DNA from 2 places in the Anaerobacillus sp. ABR4_321 genome. Region 1 is predicted to be linked to the other one. Evidence: riboswitches for the same ligand, from Rfam matches in the RefSeq annotation. Region 1 holds a riboswitch; the other holds the start of a gene.
The links. A riboswitch is a leader RNA that binds a small molecule or an ion and turns the genes downstream of it on or off. The one in region 1 is predicted to bind cobalamin.

Region 1 (8,960 bases):
TTTGGGATCCAACAGGTGGAGAACTCTCAGGTGTCGTCCATAATGCGGATCTAGAAGCAGGTGCATTGACTACAGCTGCCTTCGGATCGAGTCTAGGTATTATAGGAGAGTACATTGTAACCTTCTCAGTCATCTTTTTCGGGTTCTCAACGATTATTGGTTGGTATGTGTATGGATATAAATGTTTCGAATACCTTGCAGGTACAAAATTTACTACGTACTATGGATTTGTCTATATCTCCGCATGTTTTATAGGAACAGTGGCTAATCTGACTACTGTTTGGGCATTTGCTGATATGGCGAATGCACTTATGATGATTCCAAACTTAATCGCCTTACTACTATTGTTTAAAGTGATTAAATCTGAAACAGATGATTATTTCAATCGGTATTTAAATGAGGTAGAAATCAAGAAAGCTAGTTGATCGCATAATGAAAGACGCTTCGACCTATAGAATAGGAGAAGCGTCTTCAGTTTGTCGATCAACCTATTTCATTATTCGGTGCTCCCGATGCCGTAGTCGATGACAATCGCATGCTTTCCGCGGACGAACGTCCAAGCCCGTACGACCGCAGGAGTCCGCGATTGTCTCTCCTACTTGATGAGAATTTATCCAAAACGACCTTTCCGTCCAATGGTTTAACAGGCAGATAGTTCACTATCCATCAACATTAATTAGAATGGAAATGATCGGCTACTTTCGAGACTTTCTCTACACTCTGAAGACGCTTCGTCCTATAGAATAGGAGAAGCGTCTTTTTTCTGTTTTATTACTATTCTGCTTTGAGCTTAGTGAACACGACGAGGCGTTCTTCGTGTGTTCCATGAGACTGACTGAAGTTACCAGTGCACGTGATGAGGTTCAGATTTGCATCATTACTTGGTCCAAAGATTTTTTCAATAGGTGCATTCTGAAATGGGTACCTTTCTTTCCCTGTTACAACGAACGTAAGTGTTTCTCCATCCTTATCGGTAACGTATACTTCATCACCTTCTGATAGATCTTCAAGGTGATAGAAAACAGATGGTCCAGATTTGCTATCTACATGTCCTGCTATGACGGAATTTCCGGTCGTGCCAGGCTTGAAGCCAGGTTCAAACCATCCGACATTTACGTGGTTGGATGGAACACCCATCTGTCCGTTTTCCAAAACACCTACATTCTCAACTTTTGATTTAACTTCAATAGAAGGGATCTCGACAGATACAGGGATTATACCTTCTTCACTCGACTCTGGAATTCTATTTGCATTTTCATCGATCGATTGTTTTACGTTGTCATACGCTACGTCACCATTTTCAATTTCTACTTTCTTAACTGGTTCAGAACCCGTTTCAGCTGTTGATGAATAGTTATTGGTATATCCAGCAATCAGAAGAAAGATGATGGCTGCAGTAACTAGAGACATGACTATTTTCATCGTATCACCTCGTTTGCTCAATTGTAGATTTAATAAGCTAACGATATTAATGGATATTTGGATCACTTTTTTTTCTTCTACGATTGCTTATGAAGAAAAGTAGGGTTAAAGCTGCAAGTGGCACGAGCACAGGAGATAATCCAATGAGCACAACAACCGTCTTCGAGAAGAAGGATAGAATACCATTTGCTGTTTTCATAAACAACTGTTTTGCTTCGGCGATCGTACTCTTATCACCTTCTCCAAAAGTAGGGACTTTAATTTTCTTTTCTTCTAATGAAATAGTAACGGTCGAATAGTCACTTTGATTGTTTAAATAGTTCATACGCCCTTTTAACTGCTCGATTTCTTCTTGAACTCGAGACAAATCGTTTGATATAGCTAACAGATCCTCCGTTTTTTCAGCTTTTTCTAAAAATGATTGGAGCCTATCTCTCACATCTTCTTTTGCTTTCAGCCTTGCTTCTAAGTCTACAAACTCTTCTGTAACATCAGTTCCAGTAACCGATTTTTCTGGTGTACCTTTACCAATTGTTTCAGCTTCATCAAGAAAAGGGTAAAAGTTATCTTGAGGGACCCTGACTGTCATCGAACCGTAGTTGATCTCTTCTTCAGAGAACGTTCTTGATTCTACAATATACCCACCGTTTGCTTCGAGTAGCTCTTTCAATTGGCCTGTGGCATCAGAAAGATCCTCTACAGTTAAAGATAAATTAGCGTTAAAGATAACTTTTCGATCTGTTTGAAGTTCTGGCATCTTCATCGTTTCGTTCGAAGAGCTGGATTCAGAAGCGCTTTCTTTTGTTTCGCCTGCACTTCTATCCATCTCTTCTGAGAGTGGCTCTCCACTGTCACCACTTTCTGACTGTTGATTAGAGCTGCAGGCAGTAAGTATAAGGATTGCTATAACAAAGCTAAATAGTAAGTACTTTTTCATTCCTAAACCCCCTAGATCACTATATACAACATAACGTGTTGATAACGGATTAGGTTACATGTGACCATTCACAATTCTTGCTAAAGGAGGTTTTTACTTTTTTATCTCCATTCTTTGAAAGTTCAATTGCTAAAGACACGTTCATTACGATTGGTGTTATCGTAGGTATACTCTTGTTTAGATTCATCGTTAAAGCGCTGCTTTTTAAAAGAAAAGGTTTAGAAAAAAAGGAGAGTAAACATGCTGTCCTTTCATTTATGAATTGGGTGACGCTATATGCCATCATCGTTTTCTTGCTTCTCTACTTTTCTGAGTATGCTTGGATGAGCCGTGAACTGTTCACGATTGGCGATGTTGAAATATCTTTGCTGCTTCTTCTCATCGCATTGTTTATCATTACGCTTGCGAACAGGCTGTCAAAGATATTCACCTCACTACTGATGCCCCCTTTGTATGACCACTATCGATTAGATACGGGGTTGCAATTTACATTTAATCGAGTGTTCCATTATACCTTGATGGTAATAGCAGTGATTATTAGTTTGACTACTGTTGGAATCGATTTAAGCGCATTGACCATCTTCGCAGGTGTATTAGGTGTAGGAATCGGCTTTGGTATGCAAAACATTGCTAACAATTTCATTTCAGGTCTTATTATATTATTCGAGCGTCCCATCAAAGTAGGCGATCGGGTCATTATAAATGACATTATCGGAGATGTTGAGCAAATTAAAATGCGAGCAACAATTATACGGACGCTTGATAATGAACGAATCATCATGCCTAACTCTTACTTTATAGAAGAACAGGTCGTTAACCACTCCTACGGAGATAATCGATTGCGTCTCGTCGTACCGATCGGCGTTGCTTACGGTTCAGATGTTGAACTTGTAAGAGAACTGCTCCATCAAGTTGCAAAAGATGAGAAAGAAGATTCAATGTATGTACTTGAAAAACCAGAACCGTTTGTAAATTTCATCGGGTTCGGTGACTCATCCTTGGACTTTCAGTTGTTCGTTTGGATTTCTTCTCCAAAAGCGGCGGTCGTGACAAAGAGTAATCTTAATTTCCGAATAAATAAGGTGCTTGCAGATCATCATGTTGAAATTCCCTTTCCTCAACGTGATTTGCACGTGAGGAGTATGGATGACAACGTCATTGAAAAGCTAAGGAAATAAAATCACACAATTTCACACACTTTTTTCGCAATTTCTTCCACAATTATTGTCCATAATTAAGTGTGTAAGGATAATAATTTGAAGGGAGAACGAAAAAAATGAAAAAGTGGTTACTAGGTATTGCAGGTTCAGTTGTACTTGCAGGTGGAATAGCTGGTGTGAGTGCAAACGCGGCATCTGAAGAGGGTGCACAAGTAGACGGTACTGAGGTAGTTCAGGAACAAGGACAGGTGAAAGGGCATCACCATAAGCGAGGTTTTCATAAAGAAGAAAAAGGAAATGAAAATCATGAATTAATGGGATCGATTTTTGAGAAACAAGAAAAGCTAATCGATTTATTGCTCGATAAAAATGCCTCAGCAATTGATGGCGTTGAAGAATTACAAACTGAGTTAGCCGACGTAAATGAGCAGTTAAATGCACTTCATGAAGAAGCAAAGGCTGCTCATGAGAAATTGAAAGCACAAAAACAAGAATGGAAAGATAGTGGCGAAAGACCTGAGCTTACAGATGAAGAGAAAGAAGAAATGAAAGCAAAGTTCAGTGAAATGAAAGAGAAACGTGAAGAAGCAATGGCATTAGCGAAAAAGAAAGATGAATTACTTACTGCATTAATTGAAAAGGTAAGCTAACGTAAAGAGATAGGGTTTCCTATCTCTTTTTTTATTCTCATGATTTTTGTGATAAGTGATTCATGATCTCCTTACTTTCTTCTTCACTGAGCAATCCCATTTTATAACACAACTGTGTATATCCGGCTAGTTTCTTTAAGCATGTGTGCTGCTTTTTACTCATAAGCTTATCTCCTTTTTCCTTAAGGAAACATTTTTAGGTATAAACAATATATGCTGAAAAAGAAAGATAGTGTTAGGCTATAGAAAGACTTTATACCTAATCACACATTGATTGATTCTTTCTTCTTGTTAGATTACAGAATGTGCGGTAAGATAAATACATCGATATTTAGTGTTTGTTTTTATTTTAGATACTATATATTGATTTCATGGTAGTTAATTAAATAGTGATTGAGTATGCGGTGTCGTGAAACGACTTAATAGGGAATCCGGTTTTAATCCGGAGCTGTCCCCGCAACTGTCGTGTGGACGAAGCAAATGCCACTGGATGATGATCCGGGAAGGCTTGCTGAGGAAGAAGCACGTAGCCAGTAGACCTGCCGATGCTCAGAAACGTTTCTATTCTTCGGGGATTGAGGATGAGAAGTGGCAGAAAGGATGCAGGGTTATCCCTGGATTCTACCCTTGTCGTATTCTCAAAAGCTCACTCATAGAAGAGTGAGCTTTTTTATTTTGCTAAAAAAGGAGAGGGTTAGATGAGTTTAACGATTGCTCTAGAGGAACATGAGATCATAATAGAAGCCAAAAACATTCTTAAGCGTTTTTCAAATCTTGATAGTGAAGGGTTTTTTAACAAATTAGGAAGCGGTATATCTGGAGAAGTGTCGGACGGCGATGTTGAACACATGTTGATTTTAAATGCGCTCGAGCGCATTTCAGCCGAAGAACCAGATTGGACATATGTAGCATCATCTTTTCATCTTCAGTCACTTTATGACAGAGCTTTGGAAATTCGTGGAGAAGAACAGGTGTATGGTAAAGGGACATTTCATCGCCTATTGAAACGACTTACGGGCCAAGGAATCTACAACGCGGATCTCCTTAAAAACTATAGCGAACAAGAAATTGAACACCTTGCAGCAAACATAGCTCCAGATCGTGATCATCTTTTTACCTATATCGGCTTAAGAACGCTTGCAGATCGATATCTCACAAAAGATTATGAAAAAAACACTCTGGAACTTCCTCAGGAGCGCTTTCTCATTATCGCGATGATGCTGATGATGAAGGAGTCGGAAGATAAACGTTTGGAACGAGTGAAGGAAGCCTACTGGGCCATTTCAAATCTGTATATGACAGTTGCTACACCTACTCTCGCGAATGCAGGGAAAACATATGGTCAACTTAGTTCATGTTTTATCGATACGGTAGATGATAGCTTGCGAGGCATCTATGACAGCAACACTGACATTGCGACAGTGTCAAAAAACGGAGGTGGAATCGGTGCATACCTCGGGAAGATTCGAGCTAGAGGCAGTGACATAAAAGGATACAAAGGTAACTCTTCTGGTGTACTTCCATGGATGAAGCAACTGAATAACACTGCAGTAAGTGTGGATCAGCTAGGACAGCGACAAGGTGCCGTCGCCGTTTATCTCGATGTTTGGCATCGAGACATCATTGAATTTCTTGATGCAAAGCTGAACAACGGTGATGAGCGGATGAGAACACATGACCTTTTTACGGGGGTGTGTATACCGGATGTATTTATGGAAACCGTTGAAGAACGTGGTGACTGGCATTTGTTTGATCCTCATGAAGTTCGGAAAGTGATGGGCTTTTCACTTGAAGATGCGTACGATGAACGTGAAGGCGATGGAGATTTTAGGAGAAAATACGCGCAGTGTGTAAACAGTGATACATTATCTCGTAAAACTATACCAGCCATCGATATTATGAAACGCGTTATGAAATCGCAGTTAGAAACAGGTACGCCATTTATGTTCTATCGAGATGCTGTGAATCGAGCGAATCCGAATAAGCATGCAGGTATGATCTACAGCTCGAACTTATGTACTGAAATTATGCAGAACATGAGCGCGACGACTGTGGAAGAAGAAATAACAAACGACGGAAAGATCGTAATTACCAAAAATCCTGGCGATTATGTGGTATGTAATCTATCGAGTATTAATTTAGGTCGAGCAGTTCCAGCAGGTGTTCTTGAAAGGCTAATCCCAATTCAAGTTCGAATGCTTGATAATGTGATCGATTGCAACACGATTGAAGTCCCACAGGCTCAACTTACAAATGAAAAATATAGAGGGATCGGACTTGGGACTTTCGGTTGGCACCACCTCTTAGCGAAGAAGAAGCTCGTTTGGGAGTCGGATGAAGCTGTTGAGTTTGCGGATCATCTTTATGAAACGATCAATTATTTAGCGATTGAAGCGAGTTCGGAATTAGCTCGTGAAAAAGGTAGTTACTCGATGTTCGTGAAATCGGACTGGCATACTGGCGCTTATTTTGATCATAGAAACTATCACGATGAAAAGTGGAAAGCACTGAGAGAAAAAGTGAAGAAGCAAGGTCTACGCAATGCTAATCTACTAGCTGTTGCACCGAATAGCTCTACAAGTTTAATAGCTGGTTCCACAGCATCGATCGATCCAATTTTTCGCAAAGAGTATTCAGAGGAAAAGAAAGATTACAAGATTCCTGTCACAGCACCTGATTTATCACCTGAAACGACCTGGTATTATAAGTCGGCTTATTATATCGATCAATTATGGAGCATTGAACAAAATGCTGCGCGTCAACGCCATGTCGATCAGTCTATTTCGTTTAACATCTATGTTCAAAACACGATTAAAGCCAAAGAGTTGTTGAACATACACATGACAGCATGGAAAAAAGGACTAAAAACCACTTATTACGTGAGAAGTACATCAGTAGATATCGAAGATTGCGAAAGCTGCTCAAGTTAGGAGGAAGAAGTATGAATACAATCCAAAAAAGAAAAATCTATGATATTTCAGCTCCCAATCGCTCGAGTGGGATTATTAATGGCAAAAGTTCGAACGTTTTAAACTGGGACGATACAAGATTCAATTGGACGTATCCAATGTATAAAAACATGTTGGGTAATTTTTGGACGCCGTTTGAAATCAACATGTCTTCAGACGTTAAACAGTGGGACTTCTTATCCAACGATGAACAGGATACGTTCAAGAAAATTATTGGTCTACTAGCGTTTCTTGATTCCATTCAAACCGATTATTCGAGTAAAGTAGCTGATTATTTAACAGATTCTAGTTTATCTGCCTTAATGCAGGTTCTTTCTTTCCAAGAAGTTATCCATAATCAATCTTACAGCTATGTGCTTTCATCACTAGTTTCAAAACAGGAGCAGGATCGAATCTTTGAATATTGGAAGCATGACGAGATCTTACTTGAGAGAAATGAGTTCATTGCTTCTGGTTACGAGAGGTTTGTAGAAGACCCGACGCCTCAAACGTTTTTTGAGTCGATCGTATATGACGTTATTTTAGAAGGCTTGTTTTTCTATGCTGGATTCGCGTTCTTCTATAACCTTGCCCGCAATCAAAAGATGGTATCGACCTCGACTATGATCAATTATATTAATCGTGATGAGCAGCTACATGTCACATTATTTGCGAACATTGTAAAAGAACTGTTCAATGAGCAACCTCAACTGAACACGGAGGAAAACCATCGATTCATTAAGGACACATTTAAGAAAGCGGCGGAGTTAGAGATGAAGTGGGGGGAAGCGATCATAGGAAATAAATTTATTGGGATATCACAAAATGAGCTTAATGATTACATTAAGTTTATGACGAATAAACGTGTCAACCAACTTGGAATCGACCGGCCATTTGAAGGCTATCGAGAAAATCCGATGCGTTGGATTAAGGCGTATGCAGATGTTAATTCTGGAAAGAGCGATTTCTTCGAACAGAAATCCAGGCAGTATACAAAAGTATCGGATGATAATGGCTTTGATGAGTTGTAGAAGAACCTACTTATCTTAGTAGGTTCTTAGCATGTAGAGAAAGTAAGGTTTTGGATTAGTGTTGAGTAGGAGAGACGATCGCGGACTCCTGTGGTAGAACAAGCGGCCGAGACCGGGGAGTGAATTTCACCTCGGGCTTGGACGTTCGTCCGCGGAAAGCGTGCAATCGACTACGGCATCGGGAGCACCGAATAATGACATAGGTTTCTCGACAAGCTGAGATCAAGCTGTGAACCTACTTACCTAGTAGGTTCTTTTTTATAGCTTAATATCAAACTCCTCCAACAAATCCTTTAATGCTGGGCGCTCGTTTCCGTCTCTACCTACAACATGTGTTGCCTGTGTTAGTGAATTTAGCACCGCTTCTTCAGTAGCTTCACCTACCGCTCGGAATGCTAGGTCGATGTCTTCTTCGTGGATCGTTTGAAGTTGTAACGGTTCTGAAGATCTCTCGTGTGGAATCTTGTTTGCTGTAGAAAATCCAATGATGATTTCGCCGCTTCCAGTAGTAATGATGGAACCTGTCCTCGATAAGCCCGTTACGGATCGTTTGATGATCCGATTTAGCTGTCGCTCCGAAACAGGAAGGTCTGTGGCAACGATCACCATAATTGAACCCTTGTCTTTTTCTTCCCATTTATGTAATAGATTTGCTTTGAGCTCTTCACCGATTGCTTTTCCATCGATACGCAGGTCTCGTAATATACCGAAATTGGTTACGACAAGAACACCTAGTGTATAGGTGCCATGCGCCATTTCCATCATTCTAGATGAAGTTCCAACCCCACCTTTTAACGAGTAACAAAGCATAC
Region 2 (8,960 bases), 2.4 Mb from region 1:
TCCTGAGGTGGTGCCTCACCATTTCAACGCTGCGGGTGAACCTGATCGGTGGGGAGACAAGTGGACGGTTTTCCTTTTACCTTCGATTGGGGTACTCATGTGGATTGGGCTTTCATTCCTTGAGCGTATCCCTGACTCTTACAATTATGTTGTTAAGATAACAGAAGGAAACGCTGAAAGGCAGTATTACTATGCCGTTACGATGATTCGCCTTCTAAAAAATGAAATCGCAATCTTCTTTGCGTTATTGAGCCAGAAAATCGTTGAGATGTCGAGTACGCAAGAAACCCTCGAGTTTTGGATCGTTCCGGTATTCCTAGTCATCCTATTTGGCACGATCATCATTTATCTCGTAAAATCCATACGGTGGCGATAGGGAACAGGGCAAGATTTCCTTTAATTTTTTGAAGAAAGTTGTACGGGCGCTGTGTTATAGTTGAAGAGAGAATGATTCCCTTACATTACGTTTTGATTGGAAACTTCCTATCGAAATGAACCATAAAGGAGCTACGCTATGCTACGCCAAGAAAAAGACGTGAAAGTATTTGGTTTGAATTCAAACCCTGAACTTACAGAAGAAGTCGTAAAACTTCTTGGAATCGAGTCAGGTAAGTCTTCCGTTAAGCGCTTCGCAGACGGTGAGATCAACATGAATGTTGAAGAAAGTATTCGCGGATGCGATACATATCTAGTTCAGTCGATCGGTGGGGCTGGATTAGGAAACGACTATTTGATGGAGCTCCTCATCATGATCGATGCATTGAAGCGAGCTTCTGCGAAAACGATCAATGTTGTGCTGCCTTATTATGGCTACGCACGTCAGGACAGAAAAACGGGTCCAAGACAGCCGATCACAGCGAAACTGATTGCAAACATGTTAGAACGCTCTGGTGCAACTAGAGTCCTAACGGTCGACCTACATGCGAACCAGATCGAAGGATTCTTCAACATTCCGGTTGACCAGGTTTCTGGTATTCCAGTACTAGCCGAATACTTTGAGAAGAAACAGCTTGAGGATATCGTAATCGTTGCCCCAGATAACAGCAGTGCACTGCGTGCCCGTAAACTCGGCTCACTCCTTGATGCTCCGATCGCATTGATCGATCGTCGTTCATACGACACAGGTGAGCCTTCTACAATCAACGTAATTGGAGATGTAGTAGGTAAAACAGCGATCATTATCGATGATATGATCGATACAGCGAAAAACGTGACGTTCACTTCTCAAATCTTAGAAGAGCACGGTGCGAAAGAAGTGTACGCGACATTCACGCATCCGGTCCTTTCAGGCACGGCTACACAAGAAATCGCACAATCGAATATTAAAGAAATCGTTGTGACGAACACGCTGCCTTTACCGAAGAGCGGTGACATCGATAAGATCACAGTCCTTTCGATCGCACCATTGCTTGCAGAAGCAATCCGCATCGTTCAAGAGAAACTGTCGATCAGTAAGATTAGGAAATAGGTAATAGAAGAGAGAAGCTGAGTGTTCAGCTTCTTTTTTTTGTATAGTGTGATCGAATAGATAAATGCTATCGTTAGCTAGTTAAAACGTTAGGAGAGGTTACTATGAGAATGTTAGCAATTCTTGGTCTTTCACTCATGTTAGTTGCATGTGGTACAGGTGAAGAAGGAGCAACTGAAAATAGTGGTGAGTCGAACTCACCGGAAATGAAAGAAGAGAACGATGGGGCGACCGACGATAACAAGATGAAAGAATCGGAGGAGAAGGGTTCTGATCGTGAGGAAGGCATGGCAGATTCACTAAGTGTTGAGATTATAAAAAAAGAGAACAATCAGGAAGGTCATCATGATTCTGGCCTCATGATCATGCTCGAACAAGGATCTGAAAATCCAGCTACACTGACAGCGTTGGTCCAAAAGGAAGACGATGCAGTGGAAGGGGCGAGTGTGCGCTTTGAATACTGGAAAGAAGGAGAAGAGAAGCACATATACACTGATGCTGAGGAGATAGAGAGTGGAGAATATCAAGCAGAAACAGAGATTATGGATGAAGGGACCTACAACATGAAGGTTCATGTTGAAAAAGGGGACAACCTTCATACACATAAACCCTATACACTGGAAGTGAAGACTGCACAATCTTCATAAAGAGTCATACAAAAAGGCTGAGTGAATGTTCCATTCACTCAGCCTTTCGACATAAAGCGGGGGGTGCCTGTCACTCGCCCTTCATAATGTGGTCGATTGCGTGTGCGACACCGTGCTCTGTATAAGATTTCGTAATCCAGTCTGCTGCTTCTTTTACGGGCTCCTGTGCGTTGCCCATCGCAACACCGAAGCCAGCTTCACGAATCATCGCGATATCGTTCATACTATCTCCAACAGACATCACTTCATCCATGGAAAGATCCAGCCATTTCGTTACTTTGCGTAGGGCAGCTGCTTTGTTTACACCTGCAGGGTTGATTTCCATGTTAGTCAAACTAGAGTTTGTGACTTCTAGTGCATCGTTGCTCATCACTTCATCTAAAATAACTTGGCGCACGTCGTCGTCTTTCACATCGAAACCGAATTTCAACCAGTCATATTCATGAAGATCTTTCTCGAACGGAGTATTCGAATTAAATACTCCTTCAGTTGTGGAAGACCAGAACCAAACATCATGCTTTTTCTTAAGATCCCAAAGGTTCGCGACAATTTCACTATCGAGGTGCGTACTGTCAACAAGGTTGAAATGCTGATCATAAATTTGACCCCCGTTTACCGTGATCAAGTAAGCTGATTCGCCTAACTGTTCTGCAATCTCACGACAGAATGGGAGAGAGCGTCCAGTACTGATTACAACATGATACCCAGCTTCTTTCGCACGGCGCACTGCGTCCTCATTTTCCTTCGACACTTCTCCGTCATGATTAACGAGCGTGCCATCCATATCTAACGCGATTAACTTTATCTCTTTTTTCATCTCATCCACTCCTATCTTTCGCTGACTCTATTCTAATACAAATGAAACGAAATCTGTAGTCGAGTGGTTTTTTATAGGCAAAAAAAAGAGAACCTGATGAATAGGTTCTCTAAGGTTATTGAGTTTTAGTAAGTTCTGACAACTATTCCTCTCTCTTCTTCCCAAACACTTTCTTCGAAGCACCTTTGATCATTTTCTCAGCCTTATCTGCCGTTTTTCCTACAGCATCTGTGCCGGCCTTACTCACATTCTTCACAAAATCAGTAGACGTATCAGAGACCTTGCCAACGAGACCGTCTTTTCCGCTAACAGACTTCACCATATCATTAACTGTATCCGCAGATTTATTCACAAGATCGTTTGCTTGTTTGGAGGTTTTCTTCACCAGGTTTTCGTCTTGTTTCTTTTGATCAGAAATAAGATCTCCTCCTTAAAAAATGAAATTCATTACTATACATATGGTTGAATTCCAGTGAATATGCGTCTTTTTTTCATTTTACATTATGCGCTTCTCGTGTGAGTGGTATGATGAATAGAACCTACGTTTGTAAGTTAGGGGGCAATTAGCAATGAAGTTAACGCAAGAAACCCTGTATGTGAAACGTCTCAATGTAAAGGAAGATGAGATCCCTTCATACGATTTCTTTCCATTTGATCTCCCGGTATTTAAGCATTTTAAGGAGCTTTTGTTTCACCCAAACGTGACGTACATCGTTGGTGAGAATGGGATGGGGAAATCGACGCTGCTTGAAGGGATGGCGATTAAGTATGGGTTCAATCCTGAAGGCGGGACGCTTAACTTTAATTTTTCGAGCTATGATTCTCACTCGAATTTAGATCACTATTTGCGACTGGCAAAAGGCGTTTATAGGGCGAAGGATCATTTCTTCTTCAGAGCGGAAACGTATTATAATCTCGCTACAAATATTGAAGCGTTAGATGCTGATCCGTTTGCGGGGGCAAAAGTCGTCGATGGGTTTGGAGGCAAATCGCTCCATGAACAATCTCACGGAGAATCCTTTTTCGCGGCTTTTACCAATCGTTTTCGAGGAGAAGGGTTATATATTTTAGATGAACCTGAGGCAGCACTTTCTCCCATCAGACAGCTGTCGATGCTTGCCCGCATCCACGAACTGGTCGAGCAGGGGTCTCAGTTTATTATCGCCACACACTCGCCGATCCTTATGGCGTACCCAGATTCGAAAATGATTGTGCTGAGTGAAGATGGAATGACTGAGACAACATTAGAGGAGACGGAACACTTTAAGGTGATGAAAGAGTTTTTTGATGATAAAGATCGGTTGTTACATCATTTGTTTCAGTGAACGAGTTTGACAGATCTTCAACGATAGGAGATAGTAACTTTTAGGTAAGAACGTTTTCTTACTAACTGAATAGGCCTTATGGTGGCTTTATTAAAAGCTGAAAAGGGAAGTTTGGTGAAAATCCAGCGCGGTCCCGCCACTGTGAAGAGGAGGCATATCGCAATACCACTGTTATTTAACGGGAAGGGCGATGTGCTGAAGAATCTGAGTCAGGAGACCTGCCATAAGGAAGAGCATTGATTCCTACGGGAGATAGGAGGGTGTTACGTGGAAAGTACTAACGGATACTGTTTGGTGGTTCCGTGATTTCGTGACGTTTATATCCTGCACATCTTCAACTTGGAGATGTGTTTTTTTGTTGAAAAAGTGAAGGAGGAACGCAATCATGGAATCTTTACCAGTAAGCTATTCGAAAATGACACAAACAAGGTTAGTGTTACCGCCAGATACGAATCATTTGGATACGATTTTTGGAGGAAAAGTGTTAGCATACATCGATGAAATCGCAGCATTAACGGCTATGAAACACTCAAATTGTGTGGTCGTGACGGCATCGATCGACTCTGTTGATTTTCTATCATCCGCGAAAGTTGGAGATGCGTTAACGCTCGAGGCTTGTGTCACGAGGTCCGGTCGAACGTCGATGGAAGTGTATGTGAAGGTGTATGCAGATGATCTTCTTCACGGGCGAAAAGTGATGACGACAGAATCGTTCTTAACGATGGTTGCGGTCGACTCAGAAGGGAAACCGAAAGCCGTGCCAGGCATCCTACCTGAAACGGATGAAGAGAAAAGGCTGTACGACACTGCGCCTTCAAGGAAGGAACATCGTCAGAATCGTTCAAGGTTAAGGTGAAAATGGAGGGTCCCTCAGGTAACGAATTCCTGAGGGGTTTGTTTATTTTTGCCAGATTAAAAGGGAGAGCGCCTTAAGAATCGAAGTATGTATGGGGCATAATGTAGGAGGGTAAGTATGAAGCGCTACCGATTTGGTCGAGGTAAAGAGATTACGAAGTTTGATAGTAAGCATGTGGTGATTTCGCCTATTACGAGAATGATAGAAGAAGAGGTCGATGTGATACAGATCGCTTGTATGCATCTTGGTCGTGATGGATTAATCGGAGGTCATGAAGCTGTGGTGCCACAAATGTTCCTCGTGCTAGAAGGAGAAGGAATCGTGAAGGGCGGCGATCAAACTGCTCGTATACTAAAAGGAGAGCTCGCGATGTGGGAAAGAGGGGAATGGCATGAGACGTCGACGGAAGATGGCATGACCGCAATCGTTATAGAATGTGACAAGCTAAAGCCGTTCAGTGGTTTACAGGAGATAACAGATGAAGGGAATTAAGCTTGTTTTTATAGTATTGCTAATCATCGTCAGCGGCTGTCGTTCTGCTGAACCAGCCGAGGAAACGCTTTTTCAGTACAAAGATTCATACATAGGAGACAACGGAGCGGTTGGTGCGATCTTACGAATGCTGCCTGGTAGCACGGAGTTAAAAAGTTTATCGCTGCAAACAAAAAGCGAGCCATATGGATTAACAGCTTATTATTCAAAAGCGCTACCAGAAGAAGAGCAAAGAGAAGCGTTTCTATTCAATGCAACGTTTCTTTTCACGTTGATTCAAAATGCTGAGGTTGTTTCTGCTGATTACGATGGCGAGGTATTGTCGGTTACGAGAGATGAGTTACAAGCTTGGTATGGTGAGAATCTTTTTGAAGCTGCATCAGAAGATGAACTGATCGGCCTCGCTCAGCCAAAGCTTGAAGACTCGGAGCAAGTCAATCAATTTTTTGAAAACCAAACAGGAGTGAATGAGCGTGACTGATTTTTATTGTGATGAAGTGTTGAGTGGAAATACTGCTGTTCAAGTCGTCAAAGAGACGGAAAATATCTTTTCCGGAAAGGCGTTGAGTTAAGCGATGATCATCATGATCAATGGCGCGTTTGGAGTTGGAAAAACGACTGTTGCCAATGAGCTTCTAAACAAAATCGATAACAGTATGCTTTTTGATCCAGAAGTGGTCGGAGGGATGCTCAGTGCGTTGCTTCCTTCATCGATCAAAGAAGAAGAGGCACTTACGGGTGATTTTCAAGACTTGGAATTATGGAAAGAGTTCACCGTCTCGATTGCAAAGCGGACGGCAGAGAAATATGAGAAACACCTCATCGTCCCGATGACGATTCGAAAACCTGATTATTTTCATTCTATCTTCGATGGATTTAAACGAATCGATCCTGAGACGTTTCATTTTTGCTTAACAGCTAGTAAGGAAACGATTACCACAAGACTCCTGAATAGGGGAGAAGCTTATGGAAGTTGGTGTTTTTACCAAACCGATCTGTGTATAGAGGCTTTTTCTTCTGGAGGATTCGGGGAATATATTTCAACTGAGAACCGACGAATTGAAGAGGTTGTAGACATTATTATGAAAAGGTTAGTGATGCCGATTCTTTAGAATAGGGAGGAGCATGTGTGTTGAGTAAGCCAAAAGTTCTGTTGTTTGGAACGTTTCATATGAAGTATACAAAAGACCTTTATAAGGTGGATACGGATGATTTGGAATCGGAAAAAAGACAAGCAGAAATTCGAGACGTTGTAGATCGATTAAAACGGTTTGAGCCTACGAAACTAGCATTCGAAATTGTAAAGAGTGAGAATGCTGGGCTTAATCAAGAGTATCAGGATTACTTGAATGGTGATGTAGAGCTCAGGATCGATGAAGTGCATCAACTTGGCTTTCGTATCGCATCACAATTAGAGCATAAGCAAGTATATGCGGTCGATTGGATGGATACGGTCGGAAATCGAGCGCTAAGTGAGGTATATGATTGGGCAAAAGAAGAGCAGCCTGAGCTTTATGAACATATCAACCAAACGTATCGCTCGCATTCTCATAAAAGTCTGGAAAACAGAACGATACTCGAGCTTTTACATGAGATGAATTCTCCTGAAGAAGTGATGAAGAATCACGAGATGTATATGAACATCGCTCGTATCGGAAAAGATGAGCAATACGTTGGCATCGATTGGGTTCGATGGTGGTATCAGAGGAACTTGATTATCTATCACAATCTAGCAGAGCTCTGTGAGCCTGGTGCTCGAACGCTTCTCATCATCGGGTCTGCTCACGTTCACCTCGTTTCACAGTTTTTAGAAGAAAGTGGTTTGGTTGAGGTGGAGAGAGTAGGGAACTATTTAGAGTGAAAAGGTGACGTAATGAAAATGAATCTAGTCGTACAGCAGTATGATCAAGACTATCAAGAACAAGTGGTGGATTTGATTTCTACGATCCAACAAGATGAATTTCAAATCCCAATTACAGTAGAAGAACAGCCTGATCTATATGCGATCGAGTCGTTTTATCAAACAGGGAAAGGGAACTTCTGGCTAGCGATCTATAATGGACGTGTAGTGGGTACGATTAGCCTACTCGACATCGATAACAACCAGCTCGCACTACGTAAGATGTTTGTACATAAGGATTATCGAGGGAAGCCTCTTTTTGTCGCAAAAAGATTGCTTCAAGAAGCGATAAAGTGGTCGAGGGAGAAAGAAGTTCATGACATATACCTTGGTACAACGCCGCAATTTTTAGCTGCACATCGATTTTATGAGAAACATGGTTTTGTTCGGGTGGAGTTGGAAGACCTCCCGAAATCTTTTCCTGTCCTGGCTGTGGATAAAAGGTTTTATAGGTTGGGGATGAATCGAAAGGTAATGTAAAAAGGTTAAGGCAGATCCATGATGAATGGGTCTGCTTTTTTAATGCGTGACCTTATAATTTTTTGTAAAAAGGGAGTTGTGTCGTAAGGCGGGATGATGGTAGTATGAGTTAACTGAAAATTTAAACAATAGTTTTAGGGAGGCGACGTCCCAATGATGCCATTCGAGTTGCGAGAGTACCAGGAACGCATTCAGCTGACGAAGAGAAGGATGCTCGATGAAGGTCTTGAAGTTCTGCTTATAACGGACCCTGCGAACATGAATTATTTAACGGGGTATGACGGCTGGTCATTTTACGTGGATCAAATGGTCGTCGTGATCATCGATGAAGAGCAGCCGCTTTGGATCGGAAGAAAGATGGACGGCAATGGTGCGAAGGCAACGACATGGCTTCACCATGAGAACCTCGTAACGTATACCGATGATTACGTTCATTCGAACGTGAAGCATCCGATGGATTTTGTTGCGAAAACACTTGAAGAACTTGATCAAAGTACGCGTCACATCGGGGTAGAGATGGGGGCGTACTACTTCACCGCCTTAGCGTTTGAATCGTTGAAAAGAAACCTTCCTGACGCGAAGTGGAAAGATGCCACCCTCCTTGTGAACCGTGTTCGGATGGTGAAATCGAATCAAGAGATTCTATATATGAAAAATGCAGCCAGGCTCGTTGAACTCGGAATGCAAAAAGCGGTCGATACGATCTCTGAGGGCGTTCGAGAATGTGACGTCGTGGCTGATATTTATAGCAGTCTCATCAGTGGAACACCTGAATTTGGCGGAGATTATCCAGCGATTGTTCCGATGTTACCATCAGGGGAACATACGTGTACACCGCATCTCACATGGTCTGATAAACGGTATCGAAACAATGACCTCGTCATTATCGAAATTGCTGGCTGCTACAAACGATACCATTGTCCGATGGCGCGAACGGTCTCAGTTGGGACGCAAGATGAGAGAGTTCGAGACATT

Region 2: another riboswitch for cobalamin. It lies ahead of ACXADT_RS19980 (acyl-CoA thioesterase); the one in region 1 lies ahead of ACXADT_RS07200 (ribonucleoside-diphosphate reductase subunit alpha).

The regions. Positions count from the first base shown of each region.
Region 1 is NZ_JBSWTK010000001.1:1,376,755-1,385,714, forward strand. Features, by position in the region: gene ACXADT_RS07170 (alanine/glycine:cation symporter family protein) at 1-425, shown strand, start outside; gene ACXADT_RS07175 (class F sortase) at 775-1,422, opposite strand; gene ACXADT_RS07180 (DUF4349 domain-containing protein) at 1,469-2,359, opposite strand; gene ACXADT_RS07185 (mechanosensitive ion channel family protein) at 2,437-3,537, shown strand; gene ACXADT_RS07190 (hypothetical protein) at 3,636-4,169, shown strand; gene ACXADT_RS07195 (hypothetical protein) at 4,207-4,332, opposite strand; cobalamin riboswitch at 4,554-4,730, shown strand; gene ACXADT_RS07200 (ribonucleoside-diphosphate reductase subunit alpha) at 4,868-7,099, shown strand; gene ACXADT_RS07205 (ribonucleotide-diphosphate reductase subunit beta) at 7,111-8,148, shown strand; gene ACXADT_RS07210 (DmpA family aminopeptidase) at 8,407-8,960, opposite strand, start outside.
Region 2 is NZ_JBSWTK010000001.1:3,795,884-3,804,843, reverse strand. Features, by position in the region: gene ACXADT_RS20010 (DUF1648 domain-containing protein) at 1-376, shown strand, start outside; gene ACXADT_RS20005 (ribose-phosphate diphosphokinase) at 515-1,468, shown strand; gene ACXADT_RS20000 (FixH family protein) at 1,573-2,115, shown strand; gene ACXADT_RS19995 (Cof-type HAD-IIB family hydrolase) at 2,186-2,932, opposite strand; gene ACXADT_RS19990 (hypothetical protein) at 3,075-3,317, opposite strand; gene ACXADT_RS19985 (AAA family ATPase) at 3,502-4,257, shown strand; cobalamin riboswitch at 4,320-4,497, shown strand; gene ACXADT_RS19980 (acyl-CoA thioesterase) at 4,643-5,113, shown strand; gene ACXADT_RS19975 (cupin) at 5,231-5,605, shown strand; gene ACXADT_RS19970 (DUF4825 domain-containing protein) at 5,592-6,086, shown strand; gene ACXADT_RS19965 (AAA family ATPase) at 6,181-6,717, shown strand; gene ACXADT_RS19960 (DUF5694 domain-containing protein) at 6,738-7,466, shown strand; gene ACXADT_RS19955 (GNAT family N-acetyltransferase) at 7,479-7,985, shown strand; gene ACXADT_RS19950 (M24 family metallopeptidase) at 8,142-8,960, shown strand, end outside.